2 regions of the Brachybacterium sp. HMSC06H03 genome follow, and region 2 is predicted to be linked to the other one. Evidence: predicted binding sites of a transcription regulator. Region 2 holds the regulator's gene; the other holds the start of a gene.
The links. Region 2 encodes HrcA, which represses chaperone genes, less so after heat shock. Its sites were predicted from a motif close to TTNGCACTCGNNNNNNNCGAGTGCNAA; they were not measured.

Region 1 (7,125 bases), on a different contig from region 2:
CAGCTCGGCGAGGAACTCGTGGGTGGCCGGCAGGTTCTCCCCGTCGGTGCCCTCCTCCTCGAAGAGGTATGGGATCGCGTCGGCGCGGAACCCGTCGATGCCCTTGTCCAGCCAGAAGCGCACCACCTCGAACATCGCCTCGCGCACCGCGGGGTTCTCGAAGTTCAGGTCCGGCTGGTGGGAGAAGAAGCGGTGCCAGAAGAACTGCCGACGCACCGGGTCGAAGGACCAGTTGCTCTCCTCGGTGTCCACGAAGATGATGCGCGCGTCCTGGTACTTCTCGTCCGTGTCGGACCAGACGTAGAAGTCCCCGTACGGGCCCTCGGGGTCGGAGCGGGACTCGAGGAACCAGGGGTGCTTGTCGGAGGTGTGGTTCATCGGCAGGTCGATGATCACGCGGATCCCGCGCCGGTGCGCCTCGGAGACCAGTCGCTCGAAGTCGGTGATCGAGCCGAACTCCGGCAGCACCTGCTCGTAGTCGGAGATGTCGTAGCCGCCGTCCCGCAGCGGGGAGGCGAAGAAGGGCGGCAGCCACAGGCAGTCGATGCCGAGCCACTGCAGGTAGTCCAGGCGCTCGATGAGGCCGGTGAAGTCACCGGTCCCGTCGCCGTTGCCGTCGGCGAAGGCGCGCACCAGCACCTCGTAGAACACGGCCTTGCGGTACCAGTGCGGGTCGTAGTCGACCCCCGGGCCCTGCGGGGAGAACTGGGCGGGGTTCAGGGGCATCGGGACCTCCACGGCGGCTGGGACGGCGGACGCGATGTCCCCACAGTAGTGTCCGCCGCGGCGGCGCGGACACCTTCGGCGGCCGACGGACCGTGCGGTCTCCTCCCGTCCCGTCGGGCGCGAGGCTGTGGGGCTCGCCCCGCGGCGGGACCGGCGCGCTCTCGGCCCAGGCCCGGTCCCAGCCCGACCTCAGTCCTGTATCCGCCAGTCCACGGGGCCGGCGCCCTGCGCCTCGAGCAGCGCGTTCACCCGCGAGAAGGGACGGGAGCCGAAGAAGCCACGAGAGGCCGACAGGGGGCTCGGGTGCGGGCTCGCCACATGCGGCACCTCGCCCAGCAGCGGGATCAGCGACTGCGCGTCACGGCCCCAGAGGATCGCCGCGAGCGGCCCGCCGCGGGCCACCAGGGCGCGGATCGCGTGCTCGGTGATCTCCTCCCAGCCTCGACGTCGGTGGGAGGCCGGGGCGCCGGGCGCGACGGTGAGGACCCGGTTCAGCAGCAGCACCCCCTGGTCCTGCCAGGAGGAGAGGTCGCCGTGCGCGGCGGGGGCGATGCCGAGATCGCTCTCGAGCTCCTTGTAGATGTTGGTCAGGGAGCGGGGGAGCGGGCGCACGTGCCGCTCCACCGCGAAGGACAGACCGATCGGGTGCCCCGGGGTGGGATACGGGTCCTGGCCGACGATCAGCACCCGCACCTCGGACATCGGCCGGGTGAAGGCGCGCAGCACCGCCTCGCCGGCCGGCAGGTAGCCGCGGCCCGCGCGGACCTCCTCGCGCAGGAAGCCGCCGATCTCGTGGAGGCGGTCCTCGACGGGGCGGAGGGTCTCGGCCCAGTCGGGGGCGATGATCTCGGTCAGGGGAGCAGCCATGGAGGCAGTCAACCATCCGCGGGCGGCGCCGACGGGGCGCGTCGGCCCCTCCCGGCGAGGCATCCCTCACGACCTGCGCAGGGCGGCGGCGTGGCAGCGCGGGGGAGCGGGCGCGGTTGCGTAGCCTCGGACCATGCCCTCCGCCTCCGACGAGCCCGCCCGCGCCGACGTGCGCCCCACCGACGCCCCGTCGTCGGAGCGCATGTCGTCCGAGCGCGTGCCGTCCGAGGGCGCGCAGCCGGGGCCGCAGGGGGCGCTCACCGAGCGGGACCGGCGGATCCTCGCGCTCGAGGGACGCACCTTCCGCTACGTCGGCGCGAAGGAGCGGGCGATCCGCGAGGAGATCGGGCTGTCGAAGGTCGCCTACTACGTGCGGCTGAACGCCCTGCTCGACGAGCCGGCGGCGCTGCGCGCGGCCCCCGCCGTCGTCAACCGGCTCCGCGCCCGGCGCACCTCCGAGGAACGCGGCGCCTCCCTCGGCGGCGACCATCGCGTGGCCTGAGCCATCCGTCTCCGGGGCGTGTGCTCCACCCCCGATCCGGGTCGACCATGTTAAATGGGTCCGTGGCTGATTCCCAGTATCCCTACCCGCCGGACCGATTCGACGACGAGGCGGACGCCGTCACCTTCCACGGCGCCCACCGCGCCGAGCTCCCCTTCTGGCGGGAGAACCTGCTGTACATCATCATCATCGGCGCGGCCGTGGTGCTGCTGGTGGTGCTGCTCTTCGTGATCGGCGGCATGGGCGGCGGCGACGACGGCGCCGAGGGCCCGGCCTCCAGCTCCGAGAGCGCCTCGAGCGAGGCCGCCCCCGAGGAGAGCCCCTCGGAGGAGCCCGCCCCGGAGCCCGACCTCTCCGTGCCCGTCCAGGTGATCAACGCCGGCAGCATCAACGGCCTCGCCGGCACCTGGCAGGGGGAGCTCCAGGGCGAGGGCTGGGAGGACGTCAGCGTCGCCACCGCCGACAGCCCCCAGCAGGAGCCCGTCGTGTTCTACCGCGACGAGGCCGACGCGGACACCGCCCAGGCGCTCGCCGAGCAGGTCGGCGCCGGCGAGGCCCGCCAGAGCGACGAGTACGACTCGCCCCTGACCTTCATCGCGGTCACCGAGCCCGGTGACGGCGGCGACGAGGGCGACAGCGGCGACGGCGACCAAGGTGATCAGGGCGGCGAGGGCGAGGGCTGACCCCTCCCCAGCCGCCCCTGCTGCCCCCGCGACGCGCCGCTCCTCCTCCGGGAGGGGCGGCGCGTCGGTGTGTGCGGGCCGTGTGGACCGGACGGGGTGCGCGCCCGTCGGTGCCGTTCGACGAGGGTGACCCCCGACGACGTCCGGGCCGGACGACGGGGCCGTGTCCGCTCCTCGCGGAGAGTTAGCACTCTCAGGGGCAGAGTGCTTATGATGATCTGGCACTCGGTGCACGGGAGTGACAGCCTCGCGCACATCGCCTCCGCGCACCGGGACCTGAACATTCCGGCCCCGTGAGGGCGTCGGCGCCGTGGGACATGAACACGGAGTCGGCTCCCGTCCGTCGCGGGCACTGGGCCGGGTGGACATCACAGACACGGGAGAGATTCCACAATGGCCAAGCTCATCTCTTACGACGAGGAGGCCCGGCGCGGCCTCGAGCGGGGAATGAACCAGCTCGCCGACGCCGTCAAGGTCACCCTCGGCCCCAAGGGTCGCAACGTCGTGCTCGAGAAGTCCTGGGGCGCCCCCACCATCACCAACGACGGCGTGTCGATCGCCAAGGAGATCGAGCTCGACGATCCCTACGAGAAGATCGGCGCCGAGCTGGTGAAGGAGGTCGCCAAGAAGACCGACGACATCGCCGGCGACGGCACCACCACCGCCACCGTCCTCGCCCAGGCCCTGGTCAAGGAGGGCCTGCGCAACGTCGCCGCGGGCGCCAACCCGATCGCGCTCAAGCGCGGCATCGACCAGGCCGTGGCCGCGGTCTCCGAGACCCTGCTCAAGCAGGCCAAGGAGATCGAGACCAAGGAGCAGATCGCCTCCACCGCCGCCATCTCCGCGGCCGACCCGGCCATCGGCGAGCTCATCGCCGAGGCCCTCGACAAGGTCGGCAAGGAGGGCGTGATCACGGTCGAGGAGTCCAACACCATGGGCCTCGAGCTGGAGCTCACCGAGGGCATGCGCTTCGACAAGGGCTTCATCTCGCCGTACTTCGTCACCGACGCCGAGCGCCAGGAGACCGTGCTCGAGGATCCCTACATCCTCCTGCTCTCCTCCAAGGTGTCCTCCGTCAAGGACCTGCTGCCGCTGCTGGAGAAGGTCATCCAGGCCGGCAAGCCGCTGGCGATCATCGCCGAGGACGTCGAGGGCGAGGCCCTCGCGGTGCTCGTGGTGAACAAGCTCAAGGGCTCCTTCAAGTCCGTGGCCGTCAAGGCCCCCGGCTTCGGCGACCGCCGCAAGGCGATGCTGGAGGACATGGCCATCCTCACCGGCGGCCAGGTCATCGCCGAGGAGGTCGGCCTCAAGCTGGAGACCGCCGGTCTCGAGCAGCTCGGCCAGGCGCGCAAGATCGTCGTCACCAAGGACGAGACCACCATCGTCGAGGGCACCGGCGACGCCGACCGCATCGCCGGCCGCGTCTCCCAGATCCGCGCCGAGATCGAGAACTCCGACTCGGACTACGACCGCGAGAAGCTCCAGGAGCGCCTCGCGAAGCTGGCCGGCGGCGTCGCCGTCATCAAGGCCGGCGCCGCGACCGAGGTCGAGCTCAAGGAGCGCAAGCACCGCATCGAGGATGCCGTGCGCAATGCCAAGGCCGCCGTGGACGAGGGCGTCGTCGCCGGTGGTGGCGTCGCTCTGCTGCAGGCCGGTGCGGACACCTTCGGCAAGCTCGCCCTCGAGGGCGATGAGGCCACCGGTGGCAACATCGTCAAGGTCGCCATCGAGGCACCGCTCAAGCAGATCGCGGTCAACGCCGGTCTCGAGGGCGGCGTCGTGGCGGAGAAGGTCAAGGGCCTGCCCGTCGGCCAGGGCCTGAACGCGGCCACCGGCGAGTACGAGGACCTGGTCTCGGCCGGGATCATCGACCCCGTCAAGGTGACCCGCTCCGCGCTGCAGAACGCCGCGTCCATCGCGGGCCTGTTCCTCACCACCGAGGCCGTCGTGGCCGACAAGCCGGAGCCCGAGGCCCCGGCCGCCGGCGGCGACATGGGCGGCATGGGGGGCATGGGCGGCATGATGTGATCTGCTGATCACCTGCCGCTCCACCCGAGCGCTCGATGAGCCCCGATCCTCTGACGAGGGTCGGGGCTCGTTGCTGTCCGGACCCGGGGCGCCGTGCACGACACAATGACGCCATGACCTATGAGCTGCAGGACTCGATCCACGTCGACGCCGACCCGGAGGAGGTGCACGCGCTGCTCAGCGACGTCACCCGGACGGGGGAGTGGAGCCGGCAGTGCCACCGCTGCGAGTGGGAGGACGAGCGGCGCGGCGTCGGCGCCCGGTTCATCGGCCACAACCGCACCCCGGTGCGGGAGTGGGAGACCGTCTCCGAGGTGATCGCGGACGTGCCCGGGGAGCACTTCGCCTGGTCCGTGGGTCCGGGCCGTGCCGAATGGGGCTACCGGATGCGGCCGGCGGACGGCGGCGGGACCGAGCTGACCGAGTACACCCGCACCACCGCGCGCCTCGAGGAGGTGTTCCTCGAGCGCTATGGCGACCGGGCGGAGGAGGAGATCGCGATTCGCCACGAGGCGGCACGGGAGGGCATCCCCGCCACCCTCGCCGCGATTCGCGAGGCGCTCACCGCCCGCTGACCACGCGGGAAACCTCCGGCAAGGACCGGCGGTCCGCCGCGTTCGCGGTCAGGATGGGCGGCGTACCCCGTCGAGGACGCCGCTGTGCGACTCCTCGACGCCTTGAGGAGGAGGAACGCATGAGGTCGAGGACGACCCCGAGACCGCCGACGCCACGCCCGGTGCGGCGCACACTGCTGACAGGGATCCCGCTGCTGGGCGCCGGAGCGCTCGCGCTCGGCGGCTGCGCACCGGACGACGCCGGCGCCGCCACCGACGTCGAGAACATCCTGACGGTCTCCCTGAACCAGACCGAGACGCACCCCAGCTATCTCGCGCTGACGGCCTTCGGCGAGAAGCTCGCCGAGGCGACCGAGGGCCGGTGGGGAGCCCGCGTCTACGCCAACGAGGCGCTCGGCGCGCAGCAGGAGGTGGTCCAGCTCGTCTCCGACGGCAGCGTCGACATGGCCGTGATCTCCGCGCCGCAGGTCGAGAACCTCTCCATGGCGTTCCGGCCCCTGAACCTGCCCGGTGCCTTCGTGGACATCGAGCACCAGACCGCCGTGCTCAAGGACGACTCGATCGTGGGCGAGCTGTTCTCCTCCCTCGAGGACGAGCGCCGCCTGCGGGTGCTCGGCGGCTTCACCCAGGGCTCCCGCCACGTCTACACCGACCGCGGCCCGATCGAGGGGCCCGAGGACCTCGCCGGGCTCAAGATCCGTGTTCAGGAGTCCGACGTGTTCATGGAGCTGACCCGTGCGCTCGGCGCCTCGCCCACCCCGATGGCCTACGGCGAGGTGTACACCGCCCTGCAGGCCGGGGTGCTCAACGGCGCCGAGAACAACGAGGTCAGCTACGTGACCCAGCGCCACTACGAGATCGCCCCGCACTTCACCCTCACCAACCACCTCGTCGGCCTGGACTACGTCATGGCCAACGTGGACCGGATCGAGGAGATGGACGAGGCCGACCGGACCGCGTTCACCGAGTCCTTCACCGCCGCGCAGGAGGAGTTCGTGACGCTGTGGGCGCAGGAGACCGAGGCCAGCATCCAGGCGATGGAGGAGGCCGGCGTGGAGATCACCGAGCCCGATCCCGAGGCGTTCACCCCGGCGATCGAGGAGGTGGGGCGCTCCTTCCTGGACAGCCCCGAGGACGAGGACCTGTACGAGCGCGTCCGCGCGCTCGCCGACGAGATGGGGGTGGAGCGATGAGTGCGCCGCGCAGGAGGACCGTCCAGGGCTTGACCTGGATCAGCATCGCCCTGTTCGTGGTGCTGGTGCTCGTGGTGTTCTGGCAGGTGTTCACCCGCCAGGTGCTGCAGTCGCCCAGCGGCTGGACCACCACCGTCTCCCAGTACCTCTTCATCTGGCTGGTGCTGTTCTCCGTCGCGATGGTGTTCGGGGAGCGGGGCCATGTGGCGGTGGACTTCTTCGCCCGCCTGATGCCCCGTTCCGCGCAGCGCATCACGTCCGTGCTCGTCGAGCTCTCCGTCCTCGCCTTCGCGCTGCTGGGCCTGGTCTGGGGTGGGATCCGCGGCATGTCGATCTCCTTCGACCAGGCGATCCCGGGCATGCCGGTGACCGTGGGACAGATGTACCTGGCCCTGCCGATCGCAGGCGTGCTCATCGCCCTGTTCGCCCTCGAGGACCTCGTGCGCGCCGCGCGCGGCGACGACATGCTCGCCGGTCACGACGCCCAGACCGAGGCCGCTCTCGACGCCGCCGGTGCCGACGGGACAGCAGCGGCCGACGGACCGGCAGGA
Region 2 (7,125 bases):
TGGGCTGGCCGATCAGCGGGCCGTCGAAGACGCCCTTGACGTGGGCGGGGGCCTGGTCGGGGTTCATGGTTCCTCCGGGTGAAGTCTGTCCGTGGGCGGCGTGGGGAGCGTGCTGCTGCGCGTGCGGAGCATGCTGCTGCCCGTACGGCTGCTGAGCGTGGGCCTGCTGCGCGGAGGGCTGGGCCGGCGAGGGCGCCCCGTAGGGGGAGGGCGGCGCTGCGGCCGGAGCGGCCGAGCTCGCAGACTGCCCGTAGGGATCCGCCTGCTGAGCGGAGCCCGGCTGCGCGTAGGGGTCCTGCTGCGCGAAGGGATCATGCAGCGCGGCGGGGGCCGGCTGCGCGCTGGGAGCGGACTGCGCGAAGGGATCGTAAGGATGCTCTGCCGGGTCCGAGGTCGCGCTGCCCTGCTCCTGCGGCGCGGGGGCGGCAGGCGCGTCGATGTCGAGGTGGTCCGAGGCCGGGCGCGCGGCAGGCTGCTCGGGCAGCGAGTCGGAGGCGGGGGTGCCGGGCTCGGTGCCGTACGGGTCGTGCGGATGCGGAGTCTGGCTCATGGGATCCTTCTTCGTCTCGGTCGGCGCGGGTGCCGTCGTCTCGGGTGACGGGTTCACCCTAACGAGCCTGGGCCCCCGCGGTCAGCGCGGCGGTCCGCCGCATCCGCTGGGGGATATCCCCCCGGTGGGCTGGCGAGAGTCGCCGTCGGCCGCACCGAGAGGCGCATCGACGGCTCGCCTCCCCGTCCCGTGCAGCGGCTCGGTCAGCCCTGGTCGACGGTGACGAAGTCGATGAGCTCCTCGATGCGCCCCGAGAGTGTCGGCTCGACATCGGCGTAGGAGCGGACCGTGGAGAGGATCCGCTTCCAGCCCAGGCCGATGTCGGCCTTGTCCTCGTGGGGCCAGCCGAGCGCAGCGAGGGAGCCGACCTTGATGTCCGTCCCCCTGGGGATGTGCGGCCACTCCTTCAGTCCTACGCGTGCGGGCTTCACGGCCTGCCACACGTCGACGTACGGGTGGCCGAGCACGGTGACGTTCCCGCGGGCGCCCGGCAGGGCCATCACCTCGGCCGCGATGCGGGACTCCTTCGACCCCTTCACCAGGTGGTCCACCAGGATCCCGAGCCGGCGGCCGGGGGAGGGGCCGAACTCGCGCACGCGCTCTGCGAGGTTGTCGGCGCCCTCGAGCTGCTCGACGACGATGCCCTCGATCCGCAGGTCATGGCCCCACACCTTCTGCACCAGCTCCGCGTCATGGGTGCCCTCGACCCAGATCCGCGAGGCTCGGGCGGTGCGCGCCTTCGCCCCCTCGACGTACACCGAGCCGGAGGCGGAGCGCTTGCGGACCGGCGCCTTCTGCGCCGCCTGCGGGCGGGTGAGGACGACGGGCTGCCCGTCGATCATGAAGCCCGGCCCGAGCGGGAAGGTGCGGCGTCGGCCGCGGCCGTCCTCCAGCTCGACGATCAGCTCCCCGGCCGTCTTCTCCACGAGCGTGATCGCGCCGGTGAAGCCGGTCGAGGCCTCCTCGACGACGAGGTCGCGCTGCGCGGGGACCTCGCGGCCGACGGGGCGGCGGTGGTGATGGGCGGGCGGACCGGAGGAGAGCACATCGGCGCCGTACCGGTCGGGGAAGCGAGCAGGCGGGGTGGACACGGCGGACACTGTAGTCCCGTGGCGAACGCCTCTCTGCGAAGCACGCCGCGGACGCGTACGATTGGCACTTGGCATGGGAGAGTGCCAATGTCCAGGGAGACCCGGGCGCCGGGACGCCCCGGTGCCGGACCGCGCGGCAGGAGGTGCACGACATGGACGACCGCAAGCTCCAGATCCTCGGCGCCATCGTCGAGGACTACGTCTCCACGCGCGAGCCCGTCGGCTCGAAGTCGCTGCTGGAGCGGCACGAGCTCGGCGTCTCCGCGGCGACCGTCCGCAACGACATGTCCGTCCTCGAGGAGGAGGGGCTGATCCACCAGCCCCACACCTCCGCCGGCCGCGTCCCCACCGACAAGGGATATCGCGCCTTCGTCGACCACGTCGCGATGGTCAAGCCCCTCTCCGTCGCCGAGAAGCGAGCGATCCGCACCCTGCTCGAGGACGCGGGGGACGTCGAGGAGCTCCTGGCCCGCACCGTGCGCCTCCTCGCCCAGCTCACCCAGCAGGTCGCGATGGTGCAGTACCCGGCCCGGCGCCAGGCCCGCATCCGCCACGTCGAGCTCGTGAAGGTCGCGGACTCGCTGCTGCTGGTCGTGCTGATCACCGAGTCGGGGCGGGTGGACCAGCGCACCGTCCCCGTCGTCGCCGGTCGCCCCGCCGAGTACTACGCGGCGCTGCGCGACCAGCTCAACCGCGCCGTCGCCGGCCGGGAGGTCACCGACCTCGCAGGCCCGCTGACGGATTACCTCGAGTCCCTGCCCGTCCCCGAGCGGCCCGCCGCCGCGGAGGTGGCCGAGGCGCTCACCGCGCTGGCGGCGACCCGCGCCGAGGACCGCATCATGATGGCGGGTACCGCGAACATCGCCCGCTCCGCCGAGGACTTCGCCCGCGACGTCGAGCCGCTGCTGGACGTCCTCGAGGAGCAGCTGGTGCTGCTGCGCCTGTTCACCGAGATGCACGTCTCCCCGGGGGACGTGCAGGTGCGGATCGGCTCCGAGCTCCACGACCGGGCGCTGCACCAGGCCGCGCTCGTCGGCGCGGGCTACGGCGCCGGCTCCCACCTCGCGATCCTCGGCCCCAGCCGCATGGACTACGCGGCCGGGATCTCGACCGTCCAGGCGATCGCCCGCTACGTCTCCCGATTCCTCGAATGACCGCGCCGGCGGGCCTCCGCGCCCGTCGCCGGCCGTCACCGACCTCCGACCCCCTGTGAAGGACCCACGCCTGTGAACGACGACTACTACGAGCTGCTCGGCGTCTCCCGCGACGCCTCGACCGAGGAGATCAAGAAGGCGTACCGCAAGCTCGCCCGCACCCTCCACCCGGACGTCAACCCGGACCCGGAGGCGGCGGAGAAGTTCAAGAAGGTCTCCCAGGCGTACGAGACCCTCTCCCATGCGGACAAGCGCCGCCAGTACGACATGGGCGGCGGCCCGGGCATGGGCGGCTTCCCCGGCGGCGGCGCCGGATTCGACTTCAACGACATCTTCGACATGTTCGCCGGAGCCTCCGGGATGCGCGGGCGCAACCAGGGCCCCGTCCCGCGCCAGCGCCGCGGCGGCGACGTGCTGCGCCGGGTGAAGATCGAGCTGCGCGACGTCGTCTTCGGCACCGAGCAGGAGGTCACCTTCCGCACCGCCGTGCTGTGCGAGCGCTGCTCCGGCTCCTGCGCCGAGCCGGGCACCAGCCCCACCCGCTGCACCGCCTGCAACGGGTCCGGCCACGTCCAGCGCGTCCAGCAGTCGCTGCTGGGCCAGATGGTCACCATGGCGCCCTGCCCCACCTGCGAGGGCCATGGCGACGTGATCGAGAGCCCCTGCACCGGCTGCTCCGGCCACGGACGCACCGCCACCGAGCGCACCGTCACCGTGCGCATCCCCTCCGGCGTCGAGAACGGCACCCGCATCCAGCTGCGCGGCGAGGGCGAGACCGGCGAGGCCGGCGGCCCCTCCGGCGACCTCTTCGTGGAGCTGTCCGTCAAGGACCACGAGATGTTCGACCGCGCCGGCGACGACCTGGTCACCACGGTCTCCGTGCCGATGACCACCGCCGCGCTCGGCGCGACGATCCCGCTGGAGACCTTCGACGGGGAGCAGGAGCTCGATGTCCGTCCCGGCGCCCAGCCCGGCGAGGAGATCGTCCTCAAGGGCCTCGGCGTGACCCCGCTGCGCCGCGAGCGCCGCGGAGACATCCGCGTGGTCCTCGACGTGGACGTGCCCACCGCGCTCACCGACGAGGAGCGCGAGCTGCTCGAGCGCTTCGCCGCCCTCCGCGGCGACGAGGCCACCCGCCCCAAGAACCACGGCGGCCCGTTCGCGAAGCTTCGCGAGCGCCTGAACCTCTGAGGCGGGAGAGCCCGTGCCCACCACCCCGCCCGGCTTCCTGATCCTCGACGAGGCCCTCGCCGCCGCCCGTGAGGGAGACCAGCTCGAGCTCGCCGGCGACGAGGGCCGCCACGCGGCCAAGGTCGCCCGGATCGGGGTGGGGGAGCAGCTGCTCCTCACCGACGCCCCCGGCCGACAGGTCCTCGCCGAGGTCACCGCCGCCCGCAAGGAGGCGCTCGACCTGCGCCTGCTCGCGGACCCGTCCCCGGCCGTGCAGCGTCTGCCCCGACTCGCGCTGGTGCAGGCCCTCGCGACCGGCGGCCGCGACGAGCAGGCCGTCGAGTCCGCGACCGAGCTCGGCGCCGACCGCATCGTCCCGTGGATCGCGAAGCGCTCCGTCTCCGTATGGCGGGGGGAGAAGCTCGCCAAGGGCCGCGCGAAGTGGGAGGGCACCGCCCGCGCCGCCGTCAAGCAGTGCCGTCGGCCCGGCATCCCCGCCGTCGACGCCCCGATGACCACGAGCGCGCTCGTCGAGGACCTGCGCGCCCGCGCAGCCGACGGGACGCTCGTGCTCGTCCTGCACGAGCAGGAGTCCGTCGGCGTGATGAGCCTCGCCGAGGAGCTGCGTGGTGCGAGCGAGGCCGGCATCGAGGAGATCGTCGTGGTCGTCGGCCCCGAGGGCGGGATCGACGAATCCGAGCTGGAGGCGCTGCGCGAGGCCGGTGCCCGGACGGTGCTGCTGGGCCCCGAGGTTCTGCGCTCCTCCACCGCCGGCCCGGCAGCCCTCGCGGTGCTCAGCGCGCTCGTCGGCCGCTGGGGCTGAGCCCACCGGCGGACCCCGCCGACGACAGGACCCCGCAGACGCTCGGCGCCGGCGGGGTCCTGCGACGTGAGGGAGCGCTTGTCAGCCGACCGGGGAGAGCACCTTCGCCTCGAGCGCGGCCAGTGCGGTCTCCAGCGCTGCGGCCTTCTCCTCGGTGACGAACAGCTCACCCTCGACGGAGAGGTCCTCGCGGAAGCCGAGGCCGAAGGAGCCGACGACGTCGGCGCCCACGCGGCCCATCAGGGTCTCCAGCAGGGGCAGCACCTCGTTCGCGGCGCCCCAGCCGTAGCCGACCAGGATCGTGGGCAGGTTCTCCCACTCGTGGAACAGGAAGTCGATCGCGTTCTTGAGGGCGCCCGGGTAGGAGCCGTTGTACTGCGGGGTGAGGATCACGATCGCGTCGAGCGCGGCGATCCGCTCGGCCCAGGAGCGGCCGTGATCGGTGGTCTTCTCGGCGCCGGACTTCGGCGAGGAGGGCTCGTCGAAGGAGGGCAGGGCGACCTCGCGCAGGTCGATGAGATCGATCTCGAAGCGGCCGTCGGCCGAGGCGCTGACCCAGTGGGCCACCTTCTCGCCGACGCGGTTGGGGCGGGCACTGCTGAGGAGGATTCCGAGCTTCGTCATAGTCCTTCAAACTTCTCATACTTCCGGGGGCTTCCCCGATGAGGGGTGGTGTTCGTCGCTCCCGTAGACTCGCGACCATGGGTACGAGCGTCAACCGCAACGACACACTGCGTCACGATCCCGACTGCATCTTCTGCCGGATCCTCGCCGGGGAGATCCCCTCGGATCGGGTCCACGAGGACGAGAAGGTCATCGCCTTCAAGGACCTCCATCCGCAGGCGCCCGTCCACGTCCTGGTGGTCCCGCGCGAGCACCGCCGCGACGTGACCGAGCTCGCCGAGGACCCCGCGCTCCTCGCCCACACCGCCACCGTCGCCGCGAAGGTCGCCGCCGAGCAGGCCGACGGCGACTTCCGCCTTGTCTTCAACACCGGCGCGAGCGCCGGACAGACCGTCTTCCACGTGCACGCGCACGTCCTCGCGGGCGGGACGCTCGCAGAAGGAGAACTGTGACAGACCCCCTCAGCCCGGCTCCCGGACGCGCCCCCGAGGTGCGCGAGCGGAAGCTGGCGATCCCCGACCATCTCAGCCCCTTCCAGGTGCTCGGGGAGAACGACCAGGCGCTGGCCGCCCTCGAGGACGCCGTCCCCGACACCGACGTGCACGTGCGCGGACACCAGGTGACCCTGCGCGGCACCGACGACGCGCTGCGCCGCGGCGAGCACATCATGCGCTCCCTCATCGAGCTGGCCGGCACCGGCCAGCCCGTCACCGCCGAGGCCGTGCAGCGCGCCGCGAACCTCTTCGGCGACGACCGAGCGAGCGGCCGCAAGCTCGAGGAGGTGCTCTCCCGGACGATCCTCTCCTCTCGAGGCCGCACCATCCGCCCCAAGACCATGGGACAGAAGAGCTACATCGAGGCGATCGAGAGCTCCACGATCACCTTCGGGATCGGTCCGGCCGGCACCGGCAAGACCTATCTCGCCGTCGCGATGGCGGTGCAGAAGCTGCTCTCCAAGCAGATCAACCGCATCATCCTCACCCGCCCCGCGGTCGAGGCCGGCGAGCGGCTCGGCTTCCTTCCCGGCTCGCTGAACGAGAAGATCGACCCCTACTTGCGCCCGCTCTACGACGCGCTGCACGACATGCTCGACCCCGAGTCGATCCCGCGTCTGATGGGCGCCGGCACCATCGAGGTCGCGCCCCTGGCGTACATGCGCGGCCGCACCCTCAACGACGCCTTCATCATCCTCGACGAGGCGCAGAACACGACGCCCGAGCAGATGAAGATGTTCCTCACCCGTCTCGGCTTCAACTCCACCATGGTCGTCACCGGCGACGTCACCCAGGTCGACCTCCCCGGCGGGCACCAGAGCGGCCTGCGCGTGGTCGAGAACGTGCTCTCCGGCATCGACGACATCTCCTTCTGCCGCCTGTCCTCCCGGGACGTGGTGCGCCACCGCCTGGTCAGCGACATCGTCGAGGCGTACGGGCGCTGGGAGATCCGACCCGGCGGCACCCGCGACTCCCGCCATCGCAGCAAGGGGAACTGAGCATGACCATCGAGATCCGCAACGAGACCACCGCCGTCGTCGACGAGCGCGAGTTCGTGGAGCTGAGCCGCTTCGTCTTCGAGGCGATGCACCTCCACCCCGCCACCGAGATGTCGATCATCTTCGTGGACGAGGAGGCGATGGAGAAGCTGCACGTGCAGTGGCTGGACCTGCCCGGCCCCACCGACGTGATGAGCTTCCCGATGGACGAGCTCACCCCC

Region 1: the regulator HrcA is predicted to act here: its motif matches at 2,963-2,989, upstream of groL (chaperonin GroEL).

What each region holds. Positions count from the first base shown of each region.
Region 1 covers NZ_KV788640.1:1,781-8,905, forward strand. Annotated here, with positions in the region: gene treS (maltose alpha-D-glucosyltransferase) at 1-726, opposite strand, end outside; gene HMPREF3159_RS00695 (uracil-DNA glycosylase) at 916-1,593, opposite strand; gene HMPREF3159_RS00700 (DUF3263 domain-containing protein) at 1,727-2,095, shown strand; gene HMPREF3159_RS00705 (LytR C-terminal domain-containing protein) at 2,158-2,778, shown strand; gene groL (chaperonin GroEL) at 3,172-4,806, shown strand; gene HMPREF3159_RS00715 (SRPBCC family protein) at 4,920-5,381, shown strand; gene HMPREF3159_RS00720 (TRAP transporter substrate-binding protein) at 5,501-6,574, shown strand; gene HMPREF3159_RS00725 (TRAP transporter small permease) at 6,604-7,125, shown strand, end outside.
Region 2 covers NZ_KV788713.1:4,862-11,986, forward strand. Annotated here, with positions in the region: gene HMPREF3159_RS04960 (DUF4870 domain-containing protein) at 1-550, opposite strand, end outside; gene HMPREF3159_RS04965 (DUF3097 domain-containing protein) at 754-1,650, opposite strand; gene hrcA (heat-inducible transcriptional repressor HrcA) at 1,794-2,795, shown strand; gene dnaJ (molecular chaperone DnaJ) at 2,868-3,986, shown strand; gene HMPREF3159_RS04980 (16S rRNA (uracil(1498)-N(3))-methyltransferase) at 4,000-4,788, shown strand; gene HMPREF3159_RS04985 (NADPH-dependent FMN reductase) at 4,870-5,412, opposite strand; gene HMPREF3159_RS04990 (histidine triad nucleotide-binding protein) at 5,490-5,864, shown strand; gene HMPREF3159_RS04995 (PhoH family protein) at 5,861-6,904, shown strand; gene ybeY (rRNA maturation RNase YbeY) at 6,907-7,125, shown strand, end outside.